DNA from 3 places in the Methylococcus sp. EFPC2 genome. Region 2 is predicted to be linked to each of the others. Evidence: riboswitches for the same ligand, from Rfam matches in the RefSeq annotation. Region 2 holds a riboswitch; each other region holds the start of a gene.
What was found. A riboswitch is a leader RNA that binds a small molecule or an ion and turns the genes downstream of it on or off. The one in region 2 is predicted to bind cyclic di-GMP.
Positions count from the first base shown of each region.

Region 1: it holds a riboswitch for cyclic di-GMP, as region 2 does, so the genes downstream of both, JWZ97_RS01335 (S8 family serine peptidase) here and JWZ97_RS12475 (DUF1566 domain-containing protein) in region 2, are expected to answer to the same signal.
Region 3: it holds a riboswitch for cyclic di-GMP, as region 2 does, so the genes downstream of both, JWZ97_RS05050 (LEPR-XLL domain-containing protein) here and JWZ97_RS12475 (DUF1566 domain-containing protein) in region 2, are expected to answer to the same signal.

Region 1 is NZ_CP070491.1:298,818-308,381, reverse strand. It holds gene JWZ97_RS01370 (archease) at 1-68, shown strand, start outside; gene JWZ97_RS01365 (RtcB family protein) at 90-1,520, shown strand; gene JWZ97_RS01360 (NUDIX hydrolase) at 1,758-2,192, shown strand; gene arsB (ACR3 family arsenite efflux transporter) at 2,282-3,388, opposite strand; gene JWZ97_RS01350 (arsenate reductase ArsC) at 3,409-3,897, opposite strand; gene JWZ97_RS01345 (ArsI/CadI family heavy metal resistance metalloenzyme) at 3,894-4,337, opposite strand; gene JWZ97_RS01340 (helix-turn-helix transcriptional regulator) at 4,379-4,720, opposite strand; cyclic di-GMP riboswitch class I at 5,432-5,516, shown strand; gene JWZ97_RS01335 (S8 family serine peptidase) at 5,594-7,351, shown strand; gene JWZ97_RS01330 (choice-of-anchor N protein) at 7,634-8,458, shown strand; gene JWZ97_RS01325 (isoprenylcysteine carboxylmethyltransferase family protein) at 8,566-9,564, opposite strand, start outside.
Region 2 is NZ_CP070491.1:2,922,399-2,931,962, reverse strand. It holds gene JWZ97_RS12500 (DUF3772 domain-containing protein) at 1-273, opposite strand, end outside; gene JWZ97_RS12495 (PilZ domain-containing protein) at 394-729, opposite strand; gene JWZ97_RS12490 (6-phosphofructokinase) at 945-2,207, shown strand; gene JWZ97_RS12485 (sodium-translocating pyrophosphatase) at 2,258-4,393, shown strand; gene JWZ97_RS12480 (HDOD domain-containing protein) at 4,438-5,790, shown strand; cyclic di-GMP riboswitch class I at 5,930-6,009, shown strand; gene JWZ97_RS12475 (DUF1566 domain-containing protein) at 6,103-6,933, shown strand; gene ftsH (ATP-dependent zinc metalloprotease FtsH) at 6,966-8,885, opposite strand; RNA gene rnpB (RNase P RNA component class A) at 8,998-9,366, opposite strand; gene JWZ97_RS12460 (metallophosphoesterase) at 9,464-9,564, shown strand, end outside.
Region 3 is NZ_CP070491.1:1,161,784-1,171,347, forward strand. It holds gene JWZ97_RS05020 (TolC family protein) at 1-645, shown strand, start outside; gene JWZ97_RS05025 (YtcA family lipoprotein) at 751-1,011, shown strand; gene JWZ97_RS05030 (biotin/lipoyl-binding protein) at 1,040-2,170, shown strand; gene JWZ97_RS05035 (FUSC family protein) at 2,219-4,477, shown strand; gene JWZ97_RS05040 (hypothetical protein) at 4,549-4,707, shown strand; gene JWZ97_RS05045 (SapC family protein) at 4,716-5,492, opposite strand; cyclic di-GMP riboswitch class I at 5,799-5,984, shown strand; gene JWZ97_RS05050 (LEPR-XLL domain-containing protein) at 6,113-9,564, shown strand, end outside.

The sequences.
Region 1 (9,564 bases), 1.8 Mb from region 2:
ATACCGAGCTCAAGGTCTTACGCGAGGCGGGCGGCCGCTGGGTCGCCCAGTGTGTGGTGGATGTCTGATTCTCAATCGGGGGCATACCTATGGACACCAGCCGCTTCGAACGCATTTCCGAATTTGCCTGGCGCATCGCCCAGGTTCCGCCCATGCGGGTCCCGGCGGTCATCTACGCCGACGAGGAACTGATACGCGGCATGGACGACAAGGTCTACGAGCAGGCGGTCAATGTCGCCTGCTTGCCGGGCATCGTCGGCGCGAGCTATGCCATGCCCGACGCCCATTGGGGCTACGGCTTTCCCATCGGCGGCGTGGCCGCCTTCGATGCCGACGAAGGCGGCGTGGTGTCGGCCGGCGGCGTCGGCTTCGACATTTCCTGCGGGGTGCGCACGCTGACCACGGGACTGCGGCGCGAGCAGATCGAGCCGGTCAAGCAGGCGCTGGTCGATTTCCTTTATTACACGGTACCCGTCGGCGTGGGCAGCCGCGGCCATATCCACCTCGACAAGCACGCCATGGATGCCATGCTGCGCGGCGGGGCGGTCTGGGCGGTCGAGCAGGGCTGGGGCGAGGCGCGCGATCTGGAGCGCATCGAGGAGCACGGACGGATGCAGGGCGCCCGGCCCGAGGAGGTTTCCGACCACGCCAAGGAGCGCCAGCGGGAGGAAATGGGCACGCTGGGGTCCGGCAACCATTATCTGGAAGTTCAGGAGGTGGCCGAAGTCTTCGATGCCGAAACCGCCGAGATCTTCGGTATCCGCGTCGGCGATATCGTGGTGACCATACATTGCGGCTCGCGCGGGCTGGGCCACCAGATCGGCACCGATTACCTGAAGCGTATGCAGATCGCCGCGCAGCAGCACGGAATACGGCTGCCGGACCGCGAACTGGCTTGCGCGCCGATAAACTCCGATGTCGGCCAGAGCTATCTGGGCGCGATGCGCGCCGGCATCAACTGCGCGCTGGCCAACCGGCAGATCATCACCCATCTGGCGAGGAAGGTGTTCGCCGAGGTTTTGCCGGAAGCCCGGCTCGACCTGCTCTACGACGTCTCGCACAACACCTGCAAGCTGGAGGAACATCGGGTCGATGGCCGGCGCCGCCGGCTCTACGTGCACCGCAAGGGAGCGACGCGGGCTTTCGGTCCCGGACATCCCGAACTTCCGCCTATCTTCCAGAACACCGGCCAACCGGTGCTGATCGGCGGCTCCATGGGCACGGCCTCCTACATCCTGGCCGGCGAGGCCACCGGCGAGATGCGGTCGTTCGCCTCGGCCTGTCACGGCGCCGGGCGCGCCATGAGCCGGCATCAGGCCACTCGTACCTGGCAAGGTCGCAAGGTCATCGACGATCTGGCGGCACGCGGCATCCTGGTCCGCAGTCCTTCCCAGCGCGGGGTGGCCGAGGAAGCGCCCGGCGCCTACAAGGACGTGAACGCGGTGGTGAGGGCGGCGGATCGGGCGGGCCTCGCCCGCCTGGTGGCGAAGCTGGTGCCGGTGGTCTGCATCAAAGGCTAAGCGGGGCGCCATGACGAGACCGGCGCGCGGCTTCGGGCCGCCGGGGCCCGGTCGCCAATCGGCCAAGGCCCCGCCTTATGTTAGGCTTAGCCCTAACGGCCCCCAGTTCCTGCGGCCTTTTCCGCCGACCGGGCACGCCCCAGGTTATTTCAACTCACCAAGCCGACTGCTGGAATCCGCCAAGGTTGCAGCCCACGACGCCCGCAGAGCAGACGGCACACATTCCGCAACAAGCCTATGAGCAGACCGATCACCCCTAGCCTGGCCGCCGACGCCATCATCGAACTGACCGATAGGCCCGGCTCCCCCATCGTGCTCATCGAACGGGCATTCCCGCCGCTGGGCTGGGCGATACCGGGCGGTTTCGTCGATGTCGGCGAAACGGTGGAGCAAGCGGCCATCCGCGAGGCCAAGGAAGAAACCGGCCTGGACGTGCGGCTCATCGCCTTGCTGGGCCTGTATTCCGACCCGCGCCGCGATCCCCGCGGCCATACCGTCACCGCCGTCTACGTGGCGCGCGCGACGGGCGTACCCAAAGCCGACGACGATGCCAAGCATGTTTGCGTGGTGTCGCTGGACGAGTTCCATCAGCCTTTGGCCTTCGATCATGCCCTGGTGCTCGACGATTACCGGCGGTTCCGTTTGAGCGGGCAGCCGGCGCCGTTGCGCTAGCCGGGTTCGAGCATGGGCCGTACAGCGCGGTCGGCCCATGATCCTGCGCGCAAGCTGCCGGCATACCTGGGCCGACGGCCACACAGGGATCAGTGCGCCGGCTCGGCCTCCTTAAACCATCCCCGCGTTCGGTTGCATACCGAGCACACGGTCAGCATCACCGGCACTTCGACCAGCACGCCGACCACGGTCGCCAGGGCGGCGCCGGATTCCGGTCCGAACAGTGCGATGGCGGTGGCCACCGCCAGTTCGAAGAAGTTGCTCGCGCCGATCAAGGCGCCCGGCGCGGCGACGGCGTAGTTCACCTTGAACAGCCGCATCAGGCCGTAGACCAGCGAGGAATTGAAATACACCTGGATCAGGATGGGGACGGCGATGAGCGCCACGTGCAGCAATCGGCCGGTGAGATTGTCGGCCTGGAAGGCGAAAATCAGCACCAGGGTCAGCAGCAGCGCGGAGATGGCGACAGGATGCAGGCGCGGCAGGAAGACTCGTTCCAGCCAAGCATTGCCTTTCAGGTTCATCAACAGTTTGCGGGTCAGCACGCCGGCGGTGAGCGGGATGACGATGAACGCGATTACCGAGTAGAGCAGCACGTCGAACGGCACTTCCAGCCCCGACGCGCCGGAAACCAGAAATTTCACGATGGGCGCGAACACCGCCAGCATGATGAGGTCGTTCACCGCCACCTGTACCAGGGTATAGGCGGGATCGCCGTCGGTGAGATAGCTCCACACGAATACCATGGCGGTGCAGGGCGCAGCGGCCAGGATGATGACGCCGGCCGTGTATTGATCGGCATCGGCCGTGCCTATCCAGGGCGCGAAGATATGTTTGAAAAAAAGCCAGCCCAGCAGCGCCATACCAAAAGGCTTAACCAGCCAGTTGACGAACAGGGTAATCAGCAATCCCTTGGGATTGCGGCCCACATTGAGAACTGAGCCGAAGTCGACCTTCAGCATCATGGGATAGATCATCAGCCAGATCAGCACGGCAATGGGCAGGTTGATGTGCGAGACCTCCATCGCCCTCAACGCGGCGACCGGTTCGGGCAAGGCCTTGCCCACAGCCACGCCGACCACCATGCACAGAGCCACCCAGACGGTGAGGTAGCGGTCGAACACGCTCAAGCGCTTGGGCTCGCAGACGGCCGGCCAGGATTTAGGCGTGCTATCGCGCAATGCCTGTTTGTTCATGATCTTGTTCCCCGTTCCTCTTAGGATTCGGCGCCAATACGATCCAATGCTTCGGCCAGTTCGGCCTTGGATAGACTTTCCAGCGGCAATGCCAACAACGCCCGGATGCGTTTTTCCAGCGCCACGTAAGTCGCCTCGAAAGCGGCTTCGACGACTTCGCGGCTCCCCGTCACATGGGCCGGATCGGGCAGGCCCCAATGGCCGCGCACCGCCGCTCCCAGATAGACCGGGCAAGCCTCCCCCGCCGCCGCATCGCAGACGGTGACGAGGATGTCGAAGAGCGTGCCTTCGAATTCGTCCCAGGACTGGCTGGCATAGCCCTCGGTCGACAACCCGTGACGAGCCAGAGTCGCCAAGGCGTTTTCGTTGACCTTGCCGACGGGATGACTGCCGGCGCTGGACGCCCGCAATCGGCCGGCACCGAGATGGTTGATGAGCGCTTCGCCCAGGATGCTGCGACAGGAGTTGCCGGTGCAGAGCACCAGGACGTTCAGGGGTGTGCGCGTCATGCCGGGGCCTTGGGACTGGATGGGGGACAACAGGCGGTAGCCGGATCGATCCGAATCACGTTGTCCGCGCCGAACATCGGAATGCGATCCAGCGTATGGAAGGCCTCCCAGGCGATGCCCTGAGGATCGACGGACCAATACTTGTCCGACTTGGCATAGCAGCAGGCGCTCTGTTTCTGTTCCTCGACAGGCAAGGCGGCAGCAGCCAGACCGCGTTGCACCGCTTCCAGCTCGTCGTCGGACTCGACCTGCAACCCCAGATGGTCCAGCCCGCGCTTGCGACCCCGCGTGGAGATAGCGAAATTGACGCGCGGATCGTCCAGCATCCATTTGGCGTAATCGGCTTCGCGCACCGCGGGTTCGGCCTGAAACATTGCGCTGTAGAAGCGGATGTTTTCAGCGAGATCGTCGACCGCGATGTGTACGTGGAATCTCTTCATGACGGGTACTCCGTTTCGAGTGAGGTGAATTGGGTAGTCGATCAGGTGACGGGCTCGTCGCACCGCGTGCAGTCAGCAAGCGCGCCGGGCGCGCAAGGAGCGCCGTTGCAGCAGTTCTCGGTGAGGAAACCGATCAGCTCATTCATGGCGTGAAAATTCGCAGTGTAAATGACGTAGCGGCTTTCCTGGCGGGAGGAAACGAGCCCAGCGTGAGTCAGTTCCTTCATATGGAATGACAAGGAAGACGGCGCGATACCCAGCGCTTCGCCGATTTTACCGGCGGACAAACCTTCCGGGCCGGCCTGCACCAGTAAACGGAAGACAGCCAGCCGGGATTCCTGGGCAAGTGCTGCGAGGGCGGTGACGGCGGATTTGTTTTCCATGTTTCAATGATTATCGAAATGTTTGAAGGATGCAAGCCGGAAGAATGGAGTCGCCGGCTTGCGGAACAGCCGAGGTGCTGAATCGGACGATCTGCGCTCACACCTGTGAGTTAAAGACGACCGTGTAGGCCCAGGCACTTAGGACTTCCTCAAATCGCCGCAGCCTGTTGGCAGGCCAACGCTGGCCCCAACGGTTTTCCCTGAGCGCAGTTCGGCGCCCGGCTCCGTCATGTGTTTTGGTATTCCGAACGACACTGTCGCCTGAGCCCGACGGAACTGGAGCGATATTGTCTTCTTGCGTCCGGTGTTCCTGCATGGGGAGGCTTGATGGCCCCACGTCACGCCCAGCTATTCCTCCTAGACCCCATAGATTTCCTTACGAAACTCGGCAGTGGCCTGGCAACGATAGAACACTTGGCACGCCATATGCTAATGTAATCAGGATTTTACGTACCCCAACGCGCGGCCCGCCTACGGAGTCAGTCCGGGCGAGGCGCACGGCAAGGCTATCTCTGACATCAAGAGAAATAATTGCTCAATACAATGACATCGCCGACAGAAGCCGGAGCAGGCATCGTGCGCCTTGAAAAGTTCGTCGCTTTGAGAGCCACGTCACAATGCCCGTTTCACAGCCCCATTAATCTTCCCCACCAAAGGAACCAGACATCCCCCCGCACCGGAATGGATAACCGGCGACCGAGGGGATTGATGACCTGAAAAAGGCAAAACCACCGAAAGGTGGCGACGCAAAGTTACCGGTCTACGGGAGAAATCCTACGACAGCGGGATTGCCAGCGATCCACCGCAAGCATTGCGGTCCCTCTGTGCGATACGCCGGATTTCCCAAAAATTCAACGCAGAGAGGATATGACCATGAACTCTAGAACCAACCAACCCATTTCCGTCTGCCTTGCCGCCGCGGTCTCCGCGATACTAGGGCTTGCGTTCGCCACCACGGCGGACGCGGCCCCGGACAAATGGGCGGAAGGCCGCATCCTGGTCCAGCCGCGTGCGGGTCTACCGGATGGCGAGTTCGACGCTATCTTGAGCAAACACGGCGCACGCTCACAAGGTCGCTTACCGCAACTCGACGTGCATGTCGTGGAAGTACCGGCCAAAGCGGAGGCGGCCATCGTCAAGGCCTTATCGAAGAACCCTCATGTAAAGTTCGCAGAGCTGGACGGATTAATTGGTCCTAACCAAACGACCCCAAACGACCCGAAGTTCCCGAACGCTTGGCACCTGGCCAAGATTCAAGCGCCCACGGCGTGGGATGCTAGCAGAGGGGCGAACGTCACCGTCGCTATTCTGGATAGCGGCGTGGAAGCGACGCACCCCGATCTGGCCGGCCAATTGCTTCCCGGCTGGAATGTGGTGAGCAACAACGGAGACACCTCGGACACCCGAGGGCACGGCACGGCCGTCGCCGGCACGGTTGGCGCGGCTAGCAACAACAGCACCGGTGTTACCTCTGTTGCATGGAACGTCAAGCTCCTGCCGATCCGAATCACTAACAGTGCCGACGGATTCGCCTACTACAGCGACATCGCCAAGGGCCTCACCTGGGCCGCTGACAACGGTGCCGACGTGGCCAATATCAGTTACGAAGTCAATCAGGTGTCTACAGTCACCTCGGCCGCCCAATACATGCGCGGCAAGGGGGGCCTCGTAGTCGTTTCTGCCGGAAACGGCAGCACCGATCCCGGCTATGCCGATAACCCTTATATCATCAGTGTTTCCGCGACCGATACCAACGACACCAAGGCCAGTTGGTCGAACTACGGTAGCTATATCGACGTGGCGGCCCCTGGCAATTACATTTGGACAACCAGTCCGGGCGGCGGCTACGGGCAATGGTACGGCACGTCCTTCTCCGCACCGACCGTCGCGGGCGTAGTCGCACTAATCAAGTCTGCCAATCCGGCCCTCACCCCCGATCAGGTCGAAAAGGTGTTGGAAGTTTCGGGGGACGATATCGCCGGTACGGATTTTTACCCCTACTTTGGCTGGGGCCGGGTCAATGCGGCGAAAGCCGTACAGTTGGCGTCGCAGACCCAGGCCACGGATACCCAGGCGCCCAGTGTCAGCGTCTTCTCGCCGACGGCCGGCACGACCGTAAAAGGCTTGGTGAGCGTAGACGTCAACGCCGCCGACAACGTGGGCGTCGCGCAAGTAGCGCTCTACGCCGGCAGCCAGCTGGTCGGAACCGATACTGTCGCGCCCTATCAGTTCACCTGGGATTCTAGCCTGGTTGCAGACGGTAATGCCACGCTCACCGCCAAGGCCTACGACGCCCAAAACAACCAAGGCGTTTCCAGCGGCGTGACTGTGACGGTGGACAACGTCGCCAATGTCGCCGATACCACGCCGCCTACCGTGACATTCGTCTCTCCCGCGAACAACAGCAATGTTGGGACCAAGGTCACGATCTCGGTCATAGGACAAGACAACGTCGTGGTAGCTTCGCTCAAGCTGTATATCGATGGCGCCCTGAAGAGCACTGTTACAAGCGGAAGCATGAGCTACACCTGGAATACCCGAAATGTGGCCAAGGGCAGCCACACGCTTAAGGCGGTGGCCACGGATCCGGCCGGCAATCAAGCCGCGGCGACCGAGACGATATTCAAGTAGCTGATATTAGAAGTTAAACCTAACCCCCGAAAAAAGCCGGCTCTGCCGGCTTTTTTCATGTACGCGGATCGCACGAACTTTTCTATCGACCATGCACATGGTCCTTAAGTCGGCTGGACCATCGCTAGCAAACACAGGCAGGCTGTCAGAATTTTTTACATTTCTGCCAAAAATCGCATGATGCCCATCAAATATTAATAACTATCAATGCCTTATATTCATGGCATGGACTATGTATATTTCTTACTGCGATCCGTCCGTGATGCTAACGAGGAAAAATTTATGAACGCAAAATATTTAAAAAGCGCATTCCTGGCATGCAGCCTACTTGCCGCCGGGACCGCGCAGGCTATCCCCGAACTCCAACTTTATCTTGAAGGCGCCACGTATGACGGTGGTAGTGAAACCTGGGTTCTCAACGGCGGCCCACTACGTCTTTGGGCGATTGGCAACGTGGCTGGTCCTGGTAACAAAGGATCGATTTTCGACGTAAAGCTTTCCATCGCTTACGCCGATGGCTTGGCTCCAACCTTTACGCTGACGCCGTCGACGACAGGCGGATTGGGCGGCTTCACCGATCCCTCGACCCCCGGTGCAGCCGTATTCAGTCAAACCGTCACCAACGGGTCCGCCCCATTGCTGGGCGACGGCTCGTCTCTCCCGACGCATGGCATTTATGGATCAGGGACCGACTGGACGGAGTTTAAGCTGGGTGACTTCACGCTCACCGACTCGCCGATAGGCGATTTCATTACCAGTTTCCCGACGCCTGGTGCGGGTGATGCCAATAAGGCCCAAATCAATGTATATGACATTGCCATCAGCGGCGTCGCAGCAAACACGCCGTTCCACTTCGATCTCTACGATCATTATTTCACCCAACAAAATGATGCCAAATACATAAATGCGCCATTCTCCCACGACGCTGGCGGTACTAGCGGAACGACCGGAACGACCGGAACGACCGGAACGACCGGGACAACCGGGACAACCGGCCAAACCGGAACTACCGGCCAAACCGGCCAGATTCCCGAGCCTGGTATCATCCTGCTGTTCGGGACGGGGCTATTGGGTCTCGCTTTCTCAAGCCGACGTGTAGCGAGCTGAACCTAAATGTCCTGTAAAAAAGCCCCGCCACTAGCGGGGCTTTTTTGTAAGGCTCCAATCGACAAAACCGCTTAGGGATCTCGCCCTGATCAGCGGCCTTTCCCGACTCACACTAGCCCCGGAATGAAGCGGTATTTGACCCGTTCGCAATAGCGGCGGTAATCCGGGTCCAGCCTCAAGTGTCTTTCCTCGGTGATGGCCCGCAGGTAATAGACCCCGTTCCAGACCAGCAGAAACAGATATTGCCGCGGGTCCGAAAAAGTCGTCAGGCCGGACGACCAGGTCGCTAGGACCTTCGCGGTGTAAGCCGGGTGGCGGACAAACGCATAGGGTCCACGGGTGATGATGCCTCGGTGGGTCAGGTTGCTGAACCTGAGGCCGAAGGCCAGAGTCGCCGAGACATAAATGCCCCATAACGCAATCGTCATGGCTTTGAGTCCCATGTCAATCCAATCCGCCTGCAAATAGGGATTGAGTGTTGTACTCATGCTCTTGAACGGTAGATAAATTCCGGAAACCTGATTGAAGGGCGGATAACAGGCGAGTGCGACGCCCCAACCCAACAAAGTCGGCTCCACGCTCTTCGACCGGTTACCCAGCCAGCGTGAACTGCAGGCATACCCGAGCATGCCTACCCCCACGTCGATGCAGAAAATCGTGTGAAACATCGCCCAATAAGCGTGATCGAAAACGGTTTTTTTCAGGATGGACTGGCCTTCGGCCAACTGAGACAGCACTGTCGACAGGTGCTGACTCAGCCCGGAAGATTCCTCAAAAATGAAATTCACCATCAGGGGAAGGAAGAACAGTTTGACAAGCAAATCGCGAAACGACACCTTAACGCGCCGATTCGCGAGGGTCCGTCTCAACGACCGTGATCGCCAACGAAGCACGGCGAGAGATAAACCACGGGCCAGCAATAGGATGTTGAACAAGGGATCGCTACGGTCCTCGAACCGGTGCCCCCGAAACAGATTGGTCAAAAGAATGTAAGGCGGTCCAAGAACCAGAAAAGCGGAAAACACATAGGCACTCAGTGTTCGCCAAGGCTCGAAAAACTTGGATTGATAATAAGGATGTCCGAATGAGAGAATCAGTATCGTACC
Region 2 (9,564 bases):
GTCCCGTATCAGTTGCACATCGGGTGCCGCGCCGTCGGCCGCGGCGATGGCGTCGAGGCGAAGTTTGGCCACTTCGGCGCGGAGTTCTTCCAGCCGTTCGTCCGCGACTTCCGGTTTGAGCAGGCTCTGATCGGCTTCTTCGAGTACGCTGTTCCAGGCTTTGACCAGTGTGCTCAGCGGGCGCGGGCTGTCCGGCGCCTGCGCAGCGGCGGAAAAATTGAAAACGCACAGGCAGATTAAGAGCGGAATAAGGAAGCGAGCGGGGTAGGGCATGGATGCGTAGGTATGGATACGGTAGCGGTAGCCGGGCGGTGAACGCGGGGCGCGGCCGGTCCTCGGAGAGGCGCCGGGACGCAGGCGCGCATCGTCGAGGATGCGCGCCCGGGAGAGGTTCTAACGATAATCGTCGATCAAGCGGCTCAAGAGCACGCTGTTTTCCGGTGAAATGTCGATGATGTGCATGCCCACCCAATAATGTCCGGAATCGCCGCTGGGCTCCTGCCACAGGCTTTCCGCGCCGAACACCACGGAGCGAGCGGGCGCCATTTCAGTCGGAAGTTCCAGTTGCAATTGAAATACGCGGTTGACCGGCAAGGTTTCCCGCGTGATGAGCATCAAGCCATCCAAGCTCACATCGACCAGATGGCCCAGTATCCGCTCGCGATCCAGGTCGGTCGCCGCCAGCGCTTGAGTGACTTTGTAACGGGTATGTTTTCTGCGTTCTTGCATAGGGCTACTCGCATCCATGGGGTATGGGGTTGGATGGGCCGGAAAGGGGCTGGCCCTGTCGGGTGGCTACTGCAACAAGGGTATACGGCGCGCCCCGGCGCTTCAAGCCCGCGCCGTTGCAGATATTCCCCGGTTCTCGCAGACGGCGGGCGGCCTTGAACGGCGTGGGCATTGTTGTTCTAATGCGGAATCTGAGCCTAATTCCGAGCCTGCTTATGAGTATAAGGAACGCTTTTTACGCCCAGTCCGGCGGTGTCACGGCAGTCATCAATGCGTCGGCCGCCGGATTGATCGAAACCGCCCGCCGCCATCCGGATCGCATCGGCAAGGTCTATGCAGGACGCAACGGCATCATCGGTGCGCTCACCGAAGATCTCATCGACACCGGCCTCGAGTCCGACGAGGCCATCGCCGCGCTGCGCTACACCCCGTCTGGCGCATTCGGTTCCTGCCGCTACAAACTCAAGGGTCTGGAAGAAAACAAGGCCCAGTACGAACGCCTGATCGAAGTGTTCAAGGCCCACGATATCGGCTACTTCTTCTATAACGGCGGCGGTGATTCGCAGGATACCGCGCACAAGGTCACCCAGCTGGGCGAAAAGCTCGGCTATCCTCTGACCTGCATCGGCATCCCCAAGACGGTGGACAACGATTTGCCGATCACCGACAACTGCCCCGGCTTCGGCTCGGTGGCCAAATACATCGCGGTGTCCACCCGCGAGGCCAGCTTCGATGTGGCCTCCATGTGCGCCACCTCCACCAAGATCTTCGTGATCGAAGTGATGGGCCGCCATGCCGGCTGGATCGCCGCGGCCGGCGGCCTGGCTGCCGACGAGAATCACGACATTCCCCTGGTCATCCTGTTTCCGGAGGTGGCTTTCGATGCGGGGCGCTTTTTGGCCAAGGTGGACGAAAAGGTACGGCGCTACGGCTATTGTTCGGTCGTGGTTTCCGAAGGCGTCAAGGCTGCGGACGGCAAATTCCTGTCCGACTCCGGCGTCCGCGACGCCTTCGGCCACGCCCAGCTGGGTGGCGTTGCGCCGGTGGTGGCGAATTTGATCAAGAGCAAACTGGGACACCGCTTCCATTGGGCGGTGGCCGATTATCTCCAGCGCGCCGCCCGGCATATCGCCTCCAGGACCGACGTGGAACAGGCCTACGCCCTCGGCAAGGCCGCGGTCGAACTGGCCTTGAGCGGTCGCAACGCGGTCATGCCGACGGTGGTGCGTACCTCCGATAGCCCTTATCGTTGGGAAATCGGCAGCGCGGATCTGGCCGACGTCGCCAACGTGGAAAAGAAGATGCCGCGCGAGTTCATCAGCGAGGACGGCTTCGGTATCACGCCCGTGTGCCGGGCCTATCTGCAGCCCTTGATCGAAGGCGAGGATTATCCACCTTACCGTGGCGGTCTTCCCGACTACGTTGTCCTGAAAAATTCGGCGGTCGAAAAGAGGCTTTCCACTACTTTTACGCCCTGAGTCCCGCCCCGGAAACTGCCCCATAACCAGACCAACAAAGGAGCATAGTGATGTCGAACTCTACGGTTGCTTGTGTCAAAGCCGGCTTGAGCCAGGTCCTGCAAGACAAGCGATGCAAGCGTATCGCCCTGTTCGGTCTGGTCGAGTTCTTTTTTATCGGCTTTGCCATCGACTTCGGAACGGCTTTTGCCTTCACCGCAGCCCTCGCCGCCCTGATCTACGGCATACTCTCGATCGCCTGGATCAATGCCCAGCCGCCGGGCAATGTCCGCATGGTGGAGATCGCAGCGGCCATCCAGCAAGGCGCGCAGGCTTATCTGAATCGGCAATACAAGACCATCGGTCTGGTCGGTGGATTGCTGTTTTTCGTCATCGGCTTCCTGCTCGGATGGCCGGTGGCTTTCGGTTTCGCCATCGGTGCCTTGCTCTCGGGGGCGGCCGGCTACATCGGCATGAACATTTCGGTGCGCGCCAATAGTCGCACGGCGCAGGCGGCGAGCGGCGGCTTGGCGGCGGCGTTCGAAGTGGCCTTCCGCGGCGGCGCCATCACCGGCTTGCTGGTGGTGGGCTTGGGACTTTTGGGCGTCGCCGGCTATTACACGCTGCTGTTGGCGGCGCATGTCGAGGACCCGCTGCATGCGCTGGTCGGCCTGGCCTTCGGCGGTTCGCTGATCTCCATCTTCGCCCGGCTCGGCGGCGGCATCTTCACCAAGGGCGCGGACGTCGGAGCCGATCTGGTGGGCAAGGTCGAAGCCGGCATACCCGAGGACGATCCGCGCAACCCGGCCGTGATTGCCGATAACGTGGGCGACAACGTGGGCGACTGCGCCGGCATGGCGGCCGATCTGTTCGAAACCTATGCGGTGACCCTGGTCGCCACCATGCTGCTGGGCGGCATACTCACCGAAGGCTCAGGACGCGCCATCGTTTATCCGCTGATCCTCGGCGGTATATCCATCCTCACCTCCATCGTCGGCTCCTACTACGTCAAGGTCGAGCCCGGCAAGAAGATCATGACCGCACTCTACAAGGGCGTCATCGTGTCCGGCGGCTTGGCGGCCCTGGCCTTTTATCCCATTACCCTGGTCCTGTTCGGCGGCGGGGTCAGTTTCGGCGGCGAGAGCATAGGCGCGCACAGCCTGTATTTCTCCGCCCTGATCGGCCTGATCCTGACCGCCCTGATGGTCGTGATCACCGAATATTACACAGCCACCGAATTCGGCCCGGTGCGCCAGATCGCCCAGGCGTCCACCACCGGTCACGGCACCAACATCATCGCCGGCCTGGCCGTGTCGATGAAATCCACGGCCCTGCCCGTGCTGGCGGTCTGTGCCAGCATCTGGGGCGCGCATGCCCTGGCCGGTCTGTACGGCATTGCCATCGCCGCCACCGCCATGCTGTCGATGACCGGCATGATCGTCGCCCTCGACGCTTACGGCCCCATCACCGACAACGCCGGCGGCATCGCCGAGATGGCCGATCTGCCCGATGCGATCCGCGATATCACCGATCCGCTCGACGCCGTCGGCAACACCACCAAGGCCGTCACCAAGGGCTATGCCATCGGTTCCGCCGGATTGGCCGCGCTGGTGCTGTTCGCCGACTACACCCACAACCTGGGCGGCGGCATCGCCTTCGATCTGTCCAACCACAAGATCATCATCGGCCTGTTCATCGGCGGACTGGTGCCTTATCTGTTCGGCGCCCTGGCCATGGAAGCCGTAGGCCGGGCGGCCGGCGGCATCGTCAACGAGGTGCGCCGTCAGTTCCGGGAGATACCCGGCATCATGAATTACACCGCCAAGCCGGATTATTCCAAGGCCGTGGACATGCTGACCAAGGCCGCTATCCACGAGATGATCCTGCCGTCCCTGCTGCCCATCGCGATTCCCTTGATCGTCGGCTTGGTGCTGGGCAAGGAGGCCTTGGGCGGCGTGTTGATCGGCTCCATCATCACCGGCCTGTTCGTGGCGATTTCCATGACCACCGGTGGCGGCGCCTGGGACAACGCCAAGAAATACATAGAAGATGGCCATTTCGGCGGCAAAGGCTCCGAGGCGCACAAGGCCGCGGTGACGGGCGATACCGTGGGCGATCCCTATAAGGATACCGCCGGCCCCGCCATCAACCCGATGATCAAGATCATCAATATCGTGGCCCTGCTCATCGTGCCCCTGTTGTCATGATGTGTGCCCGGTCATCACGGAATTGAGGCAGGCGGCTTAGTCCTATGAGTTTGTTTTCGCGTATTTTCGGCTCCAAAAAGAGCGAGGACCTGGAAGCGCCTTCGGGCGATGCGGCCGCGATCGAACCCGTCGCACAGGCGGTGCCTTCCACGCTGAAGCCCGTGCCGGTGACGCTGGAAATGCTCGGCCAGCTGTTCCCCATCCGGAATCTGGGAGAGGAGGAAGTGGCCGCTTTTGCCACGGATCGCTTTTCAGAAGTCTTCGGGCCGGGGAGCGTGCTGTTCCGTCGCGATGTCGCCTCGGAAAGCCTGTTTTATCTGTTGGAAGGTACGGTGCTGATGGAACTCGGCGACGGCAAGCGCTACGAGGTCCAAGCCCGCACGGCGAAGGCGAGGTTCCCGCTGTGCAGCGCCCGGCGCTACAGCGCCACCGCGACCGCCTTGACCGACGTGCAGGTGTTGCGGGTATCGCCAAAGCTCATGAGCCGACATGGCGGGATCTCGTCGTCTCAGCCGGCCGTCGTCGAGCTGCTGGACGAATCCATCCCGGATGAAGTCAGGTCCATTCGGTTGTTCCAGGCCTTTTACGAGCATTACCACGGCGACGAACTGCAGTTGCCGACCTTGCCCGACGTTGCGCTCAAGTTGCGCAAGGCGGTCGAGAGCCATATGGATATCGCAGAGCTGGTGCGCATCATACAGATCGATCCGGCTATCTCGGCGAAACTGGTGCGTGTGGCCAACAGTCCGCTCTATCTGCCGACGAGACCCATCACCACCTGTCAGGACGCCGTGGTGCGCCTGGGTGTGAGGGCGACCCGAAGCCTGGTCATCGGCTACACGCTGAAACAGATTTTTCGCTGCAAGGACCCCTTCATCAACCAGTTGCTGCGGGATGAATGGAAGCAGAGCATCTACCTGTCCGGCCTGTGTTACGTGCTCGCGGCGGAAAACGGACGTTTCGACCAGGAAGAGGCCTTGCTTGCCGGTCTGTTATGCGACATCGGCACCGTTCCCTTGCTTTACTTCGCCGAAAACTTCCCGCGCGACTACTGGACGCCGGAAGACATCACCACCATTCTGCCCTGGCTGAGAGGGCCCCTCGGGTCGTATGTGCTGGAGCGCTGGGACTTTCCCACGGAGCTGGTCGAGATTCCGCTATTGGCGGAGGAGTGGTTTCACGACAGCGGTCCCGAATTGACCCTGAGCGACATCGTCATCCTGTCCAAACTGCACGCCTGCATAGGAACGGCGCGGATGAATGCGGTGCCGGCCATCAATTCCATTCCCGCCTGCGGCAAGCTCAAGGACGGCGCCCTCTCCCCCGAACACTCCCTCAACGTCCTGCATCAGGCCCGCGACAAGATCAACCAGGTGTTGAAACTCTTCGACATCTGAGCCTTACGCACGCGACCGGCCGGTTGTTTCACACGCCGAGCCGGCGAGCCGTTTAGGAGCCGAAAACGGGTATCTCATACCCGGTATCCCCTTCCTGTTGCATGCATGCTGGACGCTCGCGTACCATCTTGGTGCGGTACATGCCGCGCGCCACACCGGCTGCGAAGCCGGGCCGGAAAGCTCAGGGTCTTAGGATGACAAGACAGCCGGGTTGCCTCTGCCGAACGTAGGGAACGTCCGCCACTCATGGCGGGCAAGGTTCGAAACTTCCTCCAACCCATCTGTCAGGCCTTACCGGTCAGGAGTATGCCTGTGAGTATCTTTACCCCGCCCAAGGCGTTCGGATTACCACTGATCGCCGCGGTCAGCCTGTTGTCCCTTTCTTCCGCCCAGGCCGCGCTGATCGACGTCAGCAACGGCCAGATCTACGACGACGACCTCAATGTTTATTGGGTCAAGGACGCCAACTTTTTCAAGACGCTGGCCGACCGGCATCCGGGCGGTGCCGAGGCTCTCGTCCGTGGGGTCATCAGTGGCGTACGTGGGGTCGTCCACGATACCCCCAATGCCTACGATAACGCCGGGCCGGGCAATTACCGGCTCTCGGCTACCGATTTCGATACCACGACCGGCGCCATGAACTGGTGGGGGGCGCAAGCCTTCGTGACCTACGTCAACAGCCATGTCCGTTTTGGCGATGGCGCGACCGGCTGGCGCTTGCCGACTACCTACGAACTCTCAACCGGCGCTCCGGGCAGCGAGTTGCGGCATTTGTTTTTCAATGAACTCGGGGGACGTTCGGACCGACCCATCACCAGCACGCATGCGAGGGCGGCCAATTACGATTTGTTCCAGAACGTACGGAGCGACTTCTACTGGCTGGGAGACACCGAGTATCCGGCCAATGCGAAATATGTGGAGGTCTTTTCTACCGCGACCGGACGCCGCGGGCTCGGCTTTGACAAGACCAGCAAGGCTTACGTTTGGTCGGTGCGTACCGCGCCGGTCGCCGTGGTGCCGCTTCCGGGGGCATGGGTGTTGTTCGCCAGTGCATCGGCGGGGCTGGGATGGTTAGCCGGGAGCAGAAAAAAGCCTAGCGGAACGCGGCGCGTGTTGGGCATGGGCGCAGCCTCAGGGCGATAGCGGTCGCCCTGAGGCCGAGGGAAGTCGGGCGCCTATACGCGGGAGCCCGCATGGATGATGGCCTTGATCTCTTCGCCGCTCATGACTTCCTTGTCCTGCAGCGCCGCGGCCAGCTTGTCCAGCACGGCGCGCTGCTCGCTCAAAATCTGCGATGCCCGATCCTGGGCTTCTTCCACCAGCGCGCGGACTTCGGCGTCGATCAGGCGTGCGGTTTCGTCGCTGAAATTGCGCTCCTCGGCGCCCTCGACATCCAAATAGACCAAGCGATTGCGCTTGCCGTAGGCCAAGGGGCCCAGCTTCTTGCTCATACCCAGTTGGCAGACCATGGCACGGGCGATCTCCGAGGCGCGCTCCAGGTCGTTCTGCGCGCCGCTGGACACGTGGCCGAACACCAGTTCCTCCGCGGTACGGCCGCCCAGCAGGATGGCGAGCTGGTCTTTCAGCTCCGGTTCGGTGGAGAGGAACTTCTCCTCGACCGGCAGTTGCAGCGTATAGCCCAAAGCCATGCCGCCGCGCGGGATGATGGAGACCTTGTGTACCGGTTCGCCGGTGGGCACGGTTTCCGCCACCAGGGCGTGGCCGGCTTCGTGGTAGGCTACCCGGCGCTTTTCCGGCTCGTTCAGCGTGCGGTTTTTCTTTTCCGGGCCGGTGAGCACGCGGTCGATCGCCGCCTCGAAGTCTTCCAGGGCCACGCTGTTGCGGTCGCGCCGGACCGCGATGATGGCCGCTTCGTTGGCGATGTTGGCCAGGTCCGCACCGACGAAGCCGGGTGTGCGCTGGGCCACCACCCGCAGATCCACGTCCTTGCTCAGCGTCATGGCCTTGGTGTGCAGTTTCAAGATTTCGATACGGTCTTCCAGGCCGGGTTTGTCCACCACGATCTGGCGGTCGAAGCGGCCCGAGCGGAGCAAGGCCTTGTCGAGGATCTCCGGACGATTGGTCGCTGCCAGCACCACCACGCCGACGGAGGGATCGAAGCCGTCCATATCGGTGAGCAACTGGTTCAGGGTTTGCTCGCGCTCGTCGTGGCCGCCCATGACGACAGGTCCGCCGCGCGAGCGGCCTATGGCGTCCAGTTCGTCGATGAAGATGATGCAGGGCGCTTTCTGCCGGGCCTGCTCGAACAGGTCGCGCACGCGCGAGGCGCCGACGCCGACGAACATCTCGATGAACTCCGACCCGCTGATGTTGAAGAAGGGCACGCCCGCCTCGCCCGCGACCGCCCGCGCCAGCAGGGTCTTGCCGGTGCCGGGTGGGCCGACCAGCAGCACGCCTTTGGGCATGCGGCCTCCCAGCCTTTGGATGCGGCTGGGATCGCGCAGGAATTCTATGGTTTCGCCCAGTTCCTGTTTGGCATCGTCGGCGCCGGCGACGTCCTTGAAGCTGACCTTGGACAGTGAGTCGGCCTGGATGCGCACCCGGTTTTTGCCGATGTTGAGAAAGCCGCCGGGACCGCCTCCGCCCATGAAGCGCCGCGCCAACCAGCCCCAGATGAGGAATAGCAGCGCCAGGGGGAGCAGCCAGTTGAGCACGAAATTGCCCAGCCAACTGCTGCCGTAACGGACGGTATATTTCACACCCTGTTTCTCCAGGGCCTGGGCCAGGTCCTGGTTCCACAAGGGCACGGTGAAGAAACGCTTCGCTTCCTCGCCGGGCTTTTCCGGCTTGAGTTCGCCCGAGATGCCTTGTTCGGTCACCACGGCCTTGTCGACTTTTTGTTCGGCGACGCGCTTGAGAAATTCGCTGTAAGGAATTTCGTCCTGCCGGAACTGACTGATAGTCTGCCAAAACCAGATCAGGGCGAATGCCAGGAGGATATAGCCGAGGAGCGGGTGTTTCCCACCGCCGTCGCCGGTACGGCCGGGCTCCCGAGCTTTCTGGAAACCCGTCAGCTTGCGCCACAGGTCGCCGGCGCTTTTGCGGATGCTGTCGAACAGTGCTTGGGAACTCATCGTGACCTCCTGAGAAACAGGGTCGGGGTTGGCTTCAGCACGGACTGCCGAGTGATACGAAAAGTTTCCACAAGGATGTGGAGTGCGTTCGAATGGGAAAATCGAACGAGGAAAAAGGAGTCGGCCGATAAGCCGGGTTCTGTCGTGGACAGTCATTCATCTGGGGCGCGTGTCGCCACGCGTCTCAAGCGACCTACCCGGGAGCCGTGCGGGCCGCACGTTTCGGTTGCCCGAATGCCCCCCTATTTGGTCTTGCTCCGGGCGGGGTTTTCCCTGCCACTTCCGTTGCCGGAAGCGCGGTGCGCTCTTACCGCACCATTTCACCCTTACCGCGTCCCGCGAGGAGACGAGGCGGTATATTTTCTGTGGCACTTTCCGTAGGCTCGCGCCTCCCAGGCGTTACCTGGCGCCCTGCCCTGAGGAGCCCGGACTTTCCTCCATCCGCGGGTGAACCGCGAACAGCGACTGTCTGGCCGACTCCGCGCATAGTCTACCGGCTTATGCCCGCGCTCACCATCGTCGGTTCCGTGTTCGAACGGGACTAAACTTGGATATACCTCATCGTGTGTGTAGCCGTCATGAAACCTTCTTTCGATCACTACCGCTGTCCACCTATCGAGGCTTGGGCCTATCAGCGCCTCGCCGAGCGCGTGGGCCGTTGCCATCTCGACCAGCGCCT
Region 3 (9,564 bases), 1.8 Mb from region 2:
GAAGCGCTACCCCTGCCGGAAACCATAGAGCCCACCGCCGACGGCCTGATCGACCAGGCCCTGAGCCAGCGCCCCGACCTGTCCGCCCGCCTGGCGGAACTTAGGGCCAGGGAAGCGGAAATCAGGAAAGCGGAGGCGGCGTTCTGGCCCACCGTGTCGCTGAATGCCAAGGCCGGTTCGACCATTTTCGACTACCAATACCTCTCCGGCCCGGCGCCTTTGCCCAATAACATTCGGGCGGGCTATCTGGACTATGGGGCCGGCATCAGCTTCGAGTGGAATCTGTTCGAGGGCTGGGCCAGCACCAACGCCGTCCGCCAAGCCACGGCCAAACGCGGGGAGGCTCAGGCGGAGTTCGACGCGCTGCAATTGCAGATCATCAAGGACGTGTGGAAAAGCTATGCCGATGTCAAAACCGCCTTGCGCAAGCGCGAATTCGCCATCGCCCTGTTGCAGGCCGCGGAGCAGTCCTACTATGCCCTCAAGGCAAGCTATGCGAACGGGCTTTCCACCGTCATCGAACTGCTGACCGCGGAGCGTAACCTGAGCAGTGCTCGCGACACCGAAATCGAAAGCCGCACGGCCTTGCTGCAGGCCGCGGCGGCGCTGGTTTATGCATCCGGCGACTCAAACGACAGGCAATAGGCGCGGAGCGACAGGCTGCGCCGCGCGGATTCCGGCCTTGCGGGCCTCGCGCCGAGACCTGCCATCATTTCAGCGACGTTTTCAGCCCTTCGGATACCCATGATCATGAAACGGCTCGCCCTTTTCGGCCTCCTGGCCCTGCAGACTTTCCTGCTCAGTGCCTGCGACCCCCTGTTGACCATACAGGGTTCGTTCTGGCCGCCCTGGATCGTTTGCATCGTATCCGGCATGGTGCTGACGACCGCGATGTCCCTGGTTTTCACGACAATCCGGATAGACCCGTATCTGGGCCACCCCGTGATCGTTTATACCTGCCTGTGGGCCTTGCTGACGTTCAGCACCTGGCTGATCGGTTATGCCCAATAGCCCCTCCGAACGACCTTGGCAAGCGGCGATGAATGAACAAACGAAAATCCTGTTAGGCCGTCTGCTCGGGGGAGCCATCGCTCTCGGCGCCGTTCTGACAGGGCTTGTGGTGTGGAATGAAAACATCGCGCACCCCCGCACCAACGACGCCATGGTACGGGCCAATATCGTGGACATCATGCCCCAGCACGTCAGCGGCCGCATCAGCGAACTGCATGTCGCCGACAACCAGTGGGTCAAAAAGGGCGAGCTGCTCTACGTCATCGACCCGCGCCCTTATCAGGCGGCCCTCGCCCGGGCCAGGGCCAGGCTGCAGCTGGCCGAGAAGGAGGTGGAGGCCGACCACGCGTCCATCGAGGCCAGCCACGCCAAGGTGAAACAGGCAGAGCACGAACAGGCCGCCGCCGACGCGGAAATCGCCCGGATGAAGGCCAAGGCGGAGTACGACCAAAGCTATCTGCAACGCATCCAGCCGCTGCTAAAGCAAGAATTCGTCACCGCCAACAAGGTCAACGAGGCGACGGCGGCACGGGATGCCTCGGCGGCGGCGGTCAAAGACGCGCTGGCCCGGCAGCGCGCGGCGACCATGGGTGTCGACTTCGCCCACAAGGAACATCTGCAGGAGGAGGCCAAGCTGGCGCAGTTCGGCGACGTCTATGCCAAGATCGAAGCCGCCCGCGCCGAGGTGCAGAGTGCCGAACTGGATGTGGAATACTGCTCGGTTTACGCGCCCTTCGATGCCTATGTGACCAACTTGAACATCTCGGTCGGACAATACGTGCAGCCCGGGCAGAAACTGTTCGCGCTGGTCGACGACCGGACCTGGTACGTGATCGCCGATTACAAGGAAACCTATCTGCGGGACATCAAGCCGGGCATGGCGGTGGACGTGTTTCTCGCCCCCTATCCGGGCAAGCGTTTCCGCGGCGAAGTGCAGGGCATCAGTTGGGCCAACTATCCAGACAACATCAAGGAGCAGGGTTCGCTGCCGACCGTGGAAAGGACGCTGAACTGGGTGGTGCTGGCCTCCCGCTTCCCGGTGCGCATCAAGCTGCTGGAGCGCGACCCGCAGTATCCCTTCCGCATGGGCATGACAGCGTTCACCACCGTCCTGGGGTTTGCGGGCGAACCCGCTGCCGACCCCAGGCAACGGCCGTGAATGTCTGAGCCAGCCACCCGAGTCACCATCCCAGGCGCGGATTGAGCCATGCGGGATTTGTGGAACAAGTTTTGGCTGGGCCTGCCGCCTGCGGAATTCCTGCGCGCCGAGCTGCGCTGGACGCCCGCGCGCCGAATCCTGACGGTCCGCCTGTTCGTCATCCTGATGGTCATCAGCCTGGTCAGCGTCACCCTGCGCCCGCCGGCCACGGTGGCTTTGAGTTTCGCCTTCGTGATGATGCTCGGCGCGGCCATGACCGACTACACGATGACCCTGCTCACCGCGCTGCAATTGGTAAAACTGGTGCTCCTCGCCATCGGGCTCAGCGTCGTCAGCCTCGGTTTATGGGGCGACCAGCCCTGGTTCCTGGTGCCCTGGTCGTTCACGCTGATCACGCTGCTGCTCTTCTACGCGCGGGTCAACGGTACTCCGGCCATCGCCGCCGTGCTTTATGTCGCCGTGGTGCTGTTCAAGCCGGAGCAGCCGGTGCAGAACGTCTACGGCGCCTTGTGGCTGTTCCCGACCCTGGTGCTGTTGACCTACGGCACCGCCGTGCTGGCCCACCTGGTGCTGTGGCGCCAGGATCCCTTGGCCGTGCTGCACGCGCATATCGCCCAGCGCTTCGAGGCCATCATCCGCATGCTGGAAAGCCTGGTGGAACGGGGCGCGGATTCGGAGACAAGAGCGGACAGCGGCGAGCGGCCTTATCCCGGCGCCGTGTCCCGCCATTTCCACCTGCTCACTAACGCCGAACTGGCCCATCCGGAACTGAGGCTCAAGCATTTGGAATGGGTGGACCTTATCGCGGAGGTGGACACCTGGTTCAACAACACCGCGGCCTTGACGCGCCTCATGGCCCGGACGGATGCCCGGCGCCGTTTCAGCGGCAGCGAATTTGCGAGGCTGCAGACCAACCTGGCCGAATGCCGGGCCTTGCGCGCGGATTTTCTGGCTGCCCGCCAGCCGCCGGCCCTATCGGATCTAAGACCGGCCGAAGACGGCCGGTCCCCCATCGATACGGACCCGCCGGTCGCCCATTTTCTGCACCGGCTGGACGACGCCGCGCTGAGGATCCGGAAAACCCTGGCCGGCGTATACGGCCCCGTGTCGCCGCTTGAGATTTCCAGTCCGACGACCGAGCCGGCCGGCGCAACGGCGTTTTGGCGCACCTATGTGCGGAAGGACTATTGGCTCGACAACATCGATTCGCTGCATTACGGCATGAAGTACGCGATGGCCGTCGTGATCAGCCTGTTTCTGGTCCAGGCCCTGCATTGGCCGGAAATCGCCACCGCCATTCTGACCTGCGTGATCGTCGCTCAACCGAGCCTGGGTGCCAGTTACCGCATCTCGCTATTGCGCATCCTGGGCGCCACATTGGGCGGCCTGCTGGCCTACGTGTTCATCATCGTGCTGCAACCGGCGCTGGAAACGGTCGCCGGCTTCATGCTGGCCATCGCCCCGGTGTGCTGGCTCGCCGCCTGGGTGGGATCGGGCAGCCCCCGCATCGCCTATGTGGGCACGCAAATCGGTTTCTCGTTCGCCAACGCGGTGCTGCCCGGCTACGGGCCGGCGATCAACCTGGACATCGCCTGGGACCGTGTGTTCGGCATCCTCATCGGCATCATCATCATCGGCGTCATCGATTATGCTCTCTGGCCGCAACGCTCCGAGCAATTGGCGATGAACCGCCTCGCCATTAGCCTGCGCATGCTGAGCCGTTTCGTCATGCTCGACGCAGCGGGGGTCGGCAACACCCGCTCGGACCCCGACCTGATGCGCGCCATAGACGGCGAACTGCAAAAAGCCGCGGGTTTGCGGGAGCACGCCGCCTTAGAACCGGGCACCGGCCGGCCGGACGCCGCCGCGCGCATCCTCGCGCTGGATTTGATCATAGGCGCCGTGCACGGCGTCGCGCGAGTGACGCAGGCGCGCCACCATTATTATCGGGAACGGAATTTCCGGTCCCGGACGGAAGTGCTTCTGGAACAGCAACGGGGGCTCGACAACGCCTGCTGCGAGCGGCTGCTCTCCCTGGCGCAGCACGTGTGCGAGCACCCCGCCGCGCCACCACCCGACGGCAGGCCATTGCTGAGCGCACTCGAAAATTCGGCTCGCCAACTCACGGCCGACCCGGCCGTCGACTGGGAAACCCGAAAATCCATCCTCGCTTGCATCGACCTCAACAAAATACTTCTGGACTATATCGATGAGCTGGAAGCGCTTATAAGCGGCCTCCATCCTCGGCCCGATCCGGGCGGTGATGCGTCGCCATCCGGACATGGCGTGGAGACCTTCTCAGCATAAGCCGGCGCTCACTGTGCAATGCTCACCCGATATCCATACTGAGGTGCCCCAACGGCAGGTTTGCCGCCAAGATGAGACATCCCGCGGGTCGCGGCGGAGGAGGGCTTGCGGGTGGGACCCGCACCGTGGTCGACGTGCTCGCCACCCCGCGCAATCTGCATCGCGCCAAGTTGGATTTCGCGCAGACGCGTTACGACTACATCAACAACGGCTTAACGCATCGTTCATGACGCAGCGCTTACGCGCCCGATGCGCCGTTGCCTTTTTTCTTGACCGACAGCGCTTCGCCGGTGGCCGTGCCGGCGAGGCGTTCCTTCAGGCTTTCGAAATGCTGCAAGGATAGAAGATGCAGGAACACCCACTCCAATTCGTCGGCTTGCGCCAGATCGGCTAGGGTGTCGCCCGAGAGTGCCTTCAGCCTGTCCTTGTTCACGCCCAGGAAACCGGTGAGGGATACGATCTGCCCTGAATCCAGAGTGATCTGGGCCTGCATCGGTTCGAGCAAGTTCAGTTCTTTGAGTTTCTTGCAAAACGTCTGGGTGCGCTGGAATTCGGCCTGATACCCCTGAAGGAAGCGAAGCACATCCTGCACATAGTTCGTCGGCTTGCCGTTGTCGTCGAACAACTGCTGTCCTCGGCCTTCCTGATTGCAGCCCGCATAGGCCTCGTCGATGCACAGGGAAAACGTGGTGCCGTCGCTGCTGCTCGAGAAGACGAAGGGATAGCGGCGCACGAAGGCCGGGATGTATTTGCCATCCCAGCCGCCTTGCTCGGTCAGGAATAGGTTCTCGCCGGCCCGCAGCCCGAGGATCACGGCAGGCATCACGTGTTCTCCATTGCCGGCAAAAACGATGGGATATTCGGCCGCGGTGCGAGGAAACTCGACCGTCATCAGCGGCACCGAGTTCACCTTGCGGCAGAAAGCGAAACCGCCCGCTGTGTCTACGGACCACTGCCCGTGTCTTGTCTGGGTGACCGGAACGGCGGTTTCGTATATCAGCAATTGCGTAGCCATAAGCGATTGTTCCTCGAGGATGAGAGCTTGAACGGGGCGGAGGGAGCCGAGCGCGTGGAAACCTAGCACGAAAAGCTGCGGCCAGCCAGGCAAGGCGGGCGGAATTCGGGGTTTCCGTGGGCGCAAATCGGGCAGGAAAACTTCGGCTCAAGGGACAAAACCGAGTGATAAGAATTCTTGCAAACGGGGGTTGCTTATGGTGCCATTACACAGCGCCGGAGTAGGAAGTTTTTCTTTCGCCATGCCAGGGGACGGGGACATCGGATGCAGGCAGGTTCGCGTGTGCGGTTTTGTCCTTGGCTATTTCGGAGCGTTCGCCAAACCTGTCGTGAGGCAGGGACGGAAAGCCACGGGTCTTACCACGCAATGGGACGAAGAAGAACGCGCTGTGGCCGAACTGGAACGAGGCGTTTGATAGTCGCCACTCGATCCGCTTCGGAGTCGTGCCGATCTTGTATCCTCCGTGCGGATTAAGAAAGCCGGGTTGCCACCTCTATATGTGGAGGGAAGCAGCCAGGCTTTTTTTGTGCCCGCCGACTTCCGTTTTCGAAAGCCAAGAACACGTCGAGTTCCGCTGACGACATGAGCGGCCCCGAGTGCTCTTACAGGAGTATCCAGCCATGGCCTACCCATTCGAGCAGATCAAGAAAGACCTCGCCCATCGCAAGAGTCAGAAGCCGGTTTTGCGCTGGTGGGATAAAGCCAAGTCTGTTTTGGGAGGGGGTGGCCCCAAGATAGTGCGTCCAACGGGCGCAGCCGAGCCGAGGTCTTTCCTGTTCGAAACGCTGGAGCCGCGCGTGTTGTTGTCGGCGGACTTGTCTTACGGCGCCGGTCAGGGAGCGGCGAGCGAATTGACGTTGACCCTGGATGCGGCCGGCACCAATTTCCAACTGGTCGATGCCGCCAACAATGTCATTTCCAGTGACCTGGTGGCAGACGCGGCCAGCGGCGGAGTTACGATCACGGGCACGGGAGGTAACGATACCCTGACGCTGGATATCGCCAGCCTGGGAACCGCCTTGGACGCCCTCAGTCTGCCGTCCCTCGGCATCAACCTGTCAGGCGGCGGCAACGACAGCCTGGTCGCCAAGGCGCCACCATCGCAGACGGGCGCCGATTTAACGCTCTCGGCCGCTTCCCTCACCGTAGGTGGCGATGCCTTCGGGATCGGCGGATTCGAGAGTGCCAAGCTGGAAGGTGACAGCGGCGACAACGCCTTCACGATCAATGGCTGGGCCGGGGGGCTGGACATTGCGGGCGGCGCAGGCACGGATACACTCACGCTCAACGGCTACAGCTCGGTAGATTACAGTCCCACCAGCCCGGACAGCGGCAGCGTGCTGCTCAACGGTACCCAGACGCTCACCTACTCCAGCCTCGATATCGATCCCCTGGTCATACTCCAGGACGAGTTCGGCGGTGTGAGCGAGTTTTTCGCCCAGGTGGAGGGCTGGGCGGCAGACGCCGCCGCGGGCATCAGCGCCATAGCCGATCAAACGATCAGCGAGATCAGGAACTTGCTGGACACGTTCAACGGCTTTTGGGTCGGGGATGCCAATACCCAGGTATTCGTCGCCAGTCTTGGAAATGATGATCTCGTGCTGGACAGGAAGGATGCCAGCCAGCTTGAGATCAGGAAGGCGGACGATTCCCGCTCATGGGCCGTGGTCGATAGCGCCCAGGTTTACAAGGTTTACCTGGGCCTGGGTAACGATACCCTGACGGTGCGCGATCTGGATGTGGGTGCCGACGTATACGCCTACGGCGGCTACGAGAGCGATGCGTGGTTTCTGGATGGGTCGGACGAAATCAAGTTTGCCGGCAACATCGACCTGGAAGGGCACAATCTGACCGCGGCTGCCGAAACCATTACGGTGAACGGCGACGCCGTGGTCTCGACCCGCAACGTCAATGCCGGCGGTCATACCGCAGGCGATTCGGGCAAGATCGACTTTTCCGCCCAAGCTATATCCGTCGGGGCCAATGCCCAATTACTCGCCGAGGTCGATGTCGGCAGCACTTATCTGGCCGGCGACATCAGCCTGGCCGTCGAGGTCAAGGATCTCTCCGGCGCCTTGCCCATCGACGTCATCCCGACGCCGGACGTGAGCATCACGGTCGCCGCGGGCGCGCTCATCAAGGGCGCGGAGATCAGTGTATCCGCCCAGAAGACCAGTCAGACGGCGATTTTGCCCATAACCCTGGTCAGCGTGCAGTCGAAGTCGGCTACCGTCTCGATCACAGGTGCCACCATCGAAGGCAGCTCGGTCACCATCGAGGCGGAAGCCGCCGACGAAAACATCCTCGAGGAAGATGCCGCGCTGTTCAACAGCTACGGGCTCCAGCCGGCATTTAATTTCTTCGACGTGGCGACCCTGCTGGGCATTCCTCCCGTGCTGCAGGCCGTTTCGGTGGTTACGCGGACGGCCGATACCTCGATCGATTTGACGGACGCCAGCATCGTCAGCAGCGGCGATGTGAGCATCACGTCCAATACCACCGTGCAGAGTTTGGCTTCGGCGGCCGGTGGCATGGATCCCGGCAAGAAGGGCGGCTACAAGAAAAATCCCATCGAATACACCCCCTACAGTGCAGGGTACGCCAAGGCGGACGGTTCGGCCCAGATCAACGTGAGCGGCACGACCACGATTTCCGCCGGCAACGACGTCACCATCGAATCGACCAGTTCGACGACCGCCGAGGTGGCGGCCAGCACGGTGTTGAACTCGGCCCCGAAAAGCAGCAAGGGGGCCAAGATCATCAAGAACCCGAACGAGGCCATCGGGGTCGCCGTTGCCATCACCGATTCCATCACCGTCGCCAAGACCCTCGTCGGCCAGGGCGTGACGATCACGGCCGAAGGTACGGTCAACGTCAACGCGACCGGCGAGGTTTCCAACGGAGCCAATGCCGGCGTGGCGGTCTTCATCGATGGCAGCGGCAGCATAGGCGTGGCGGTCGGCACCGACAAGACGGACGTTCAATCCGTGGTGGACGGCAAGATCACCGCCAAGGCGGTCCAGTCCAAGGCCCTGGATCTCAAGCTGAGCGATATCGACTACGCCACGGACACGATAGAAATCCTCGATCATGGCCTGGCTCCGGGGCAGGAACTGCTGTACCTGGCGGCGGACCCGAGCGCGCCCGATACGGCGCTGAACTCGATCCTGGGACTGGAGAGCGGCGAAGCCTACCGGGTGATCGTGGTCGACAAGGATCACATCCAGTTGACGCGGGGTTCGACCATCGAGCTGGACGCCGCGCGGGCCGACCCGGATGCCACGCAGACCCTGAGCCGGCGGGAGCTCAAGAGCCTGGATCCGGCCACCGCGGTCAACGCGGCCAACGACACCCTCGCCTTCGCTCAGCCGCACGGCTTCGTGGACGGCCAAGTGCTGGACTATCTGGTCGGCACCAGCGACGGCGCCGCCATCGGCGGCCTGACCAGCGGCGCAAGCTATTACGCCGTCAAGGTGGATGCGACGCACATCAAGCTGGCGACGACCGATGCGACGGCGGAGTTCCTCACCGGGGAAACCCGTACCGTCGGCGCACTGACGCTCCACGTGATCGATTTGTCGCTGACGGGCAGCACTTCGACCACGCTGGATTTCGATCCCGCCGCCACGGTGGGCGACGAAGCGGTCGTCGACCTGTCGGCCGATACCCTGCAAATCGCGGCCGAAGATCTGGTGACCGGCCAGAAAGTCAGTTATTCCAAAGGGGACAGCGCCAATGTGGGGATCGGCGGCCTGACCGACAACACCGATTACTACGTCATCCGGGTGGCCGGCCGGGCCGACCGGGTGCAACTCGCGGCGTCCGAGGCCAATGCCCTGGCCGGGACCGCGATTAACCTTACCGCGACGGGTACGGGCAGCCAGCACAGCCTCACCGCGCAGCACATCCATGTGTTGAGCTACGACGAACCGCCGATTTCGTTCAAGCCGGCGGATGCGGTGGCCGATGACGGCTCGGGCAATCTGACGTTCACCCAGCCCCATGGCCTGCAAACCGGCGATGCGGTGGTGTATCGCCTCGATCCGACCATCCGCCACGAAGTCGGCATGAC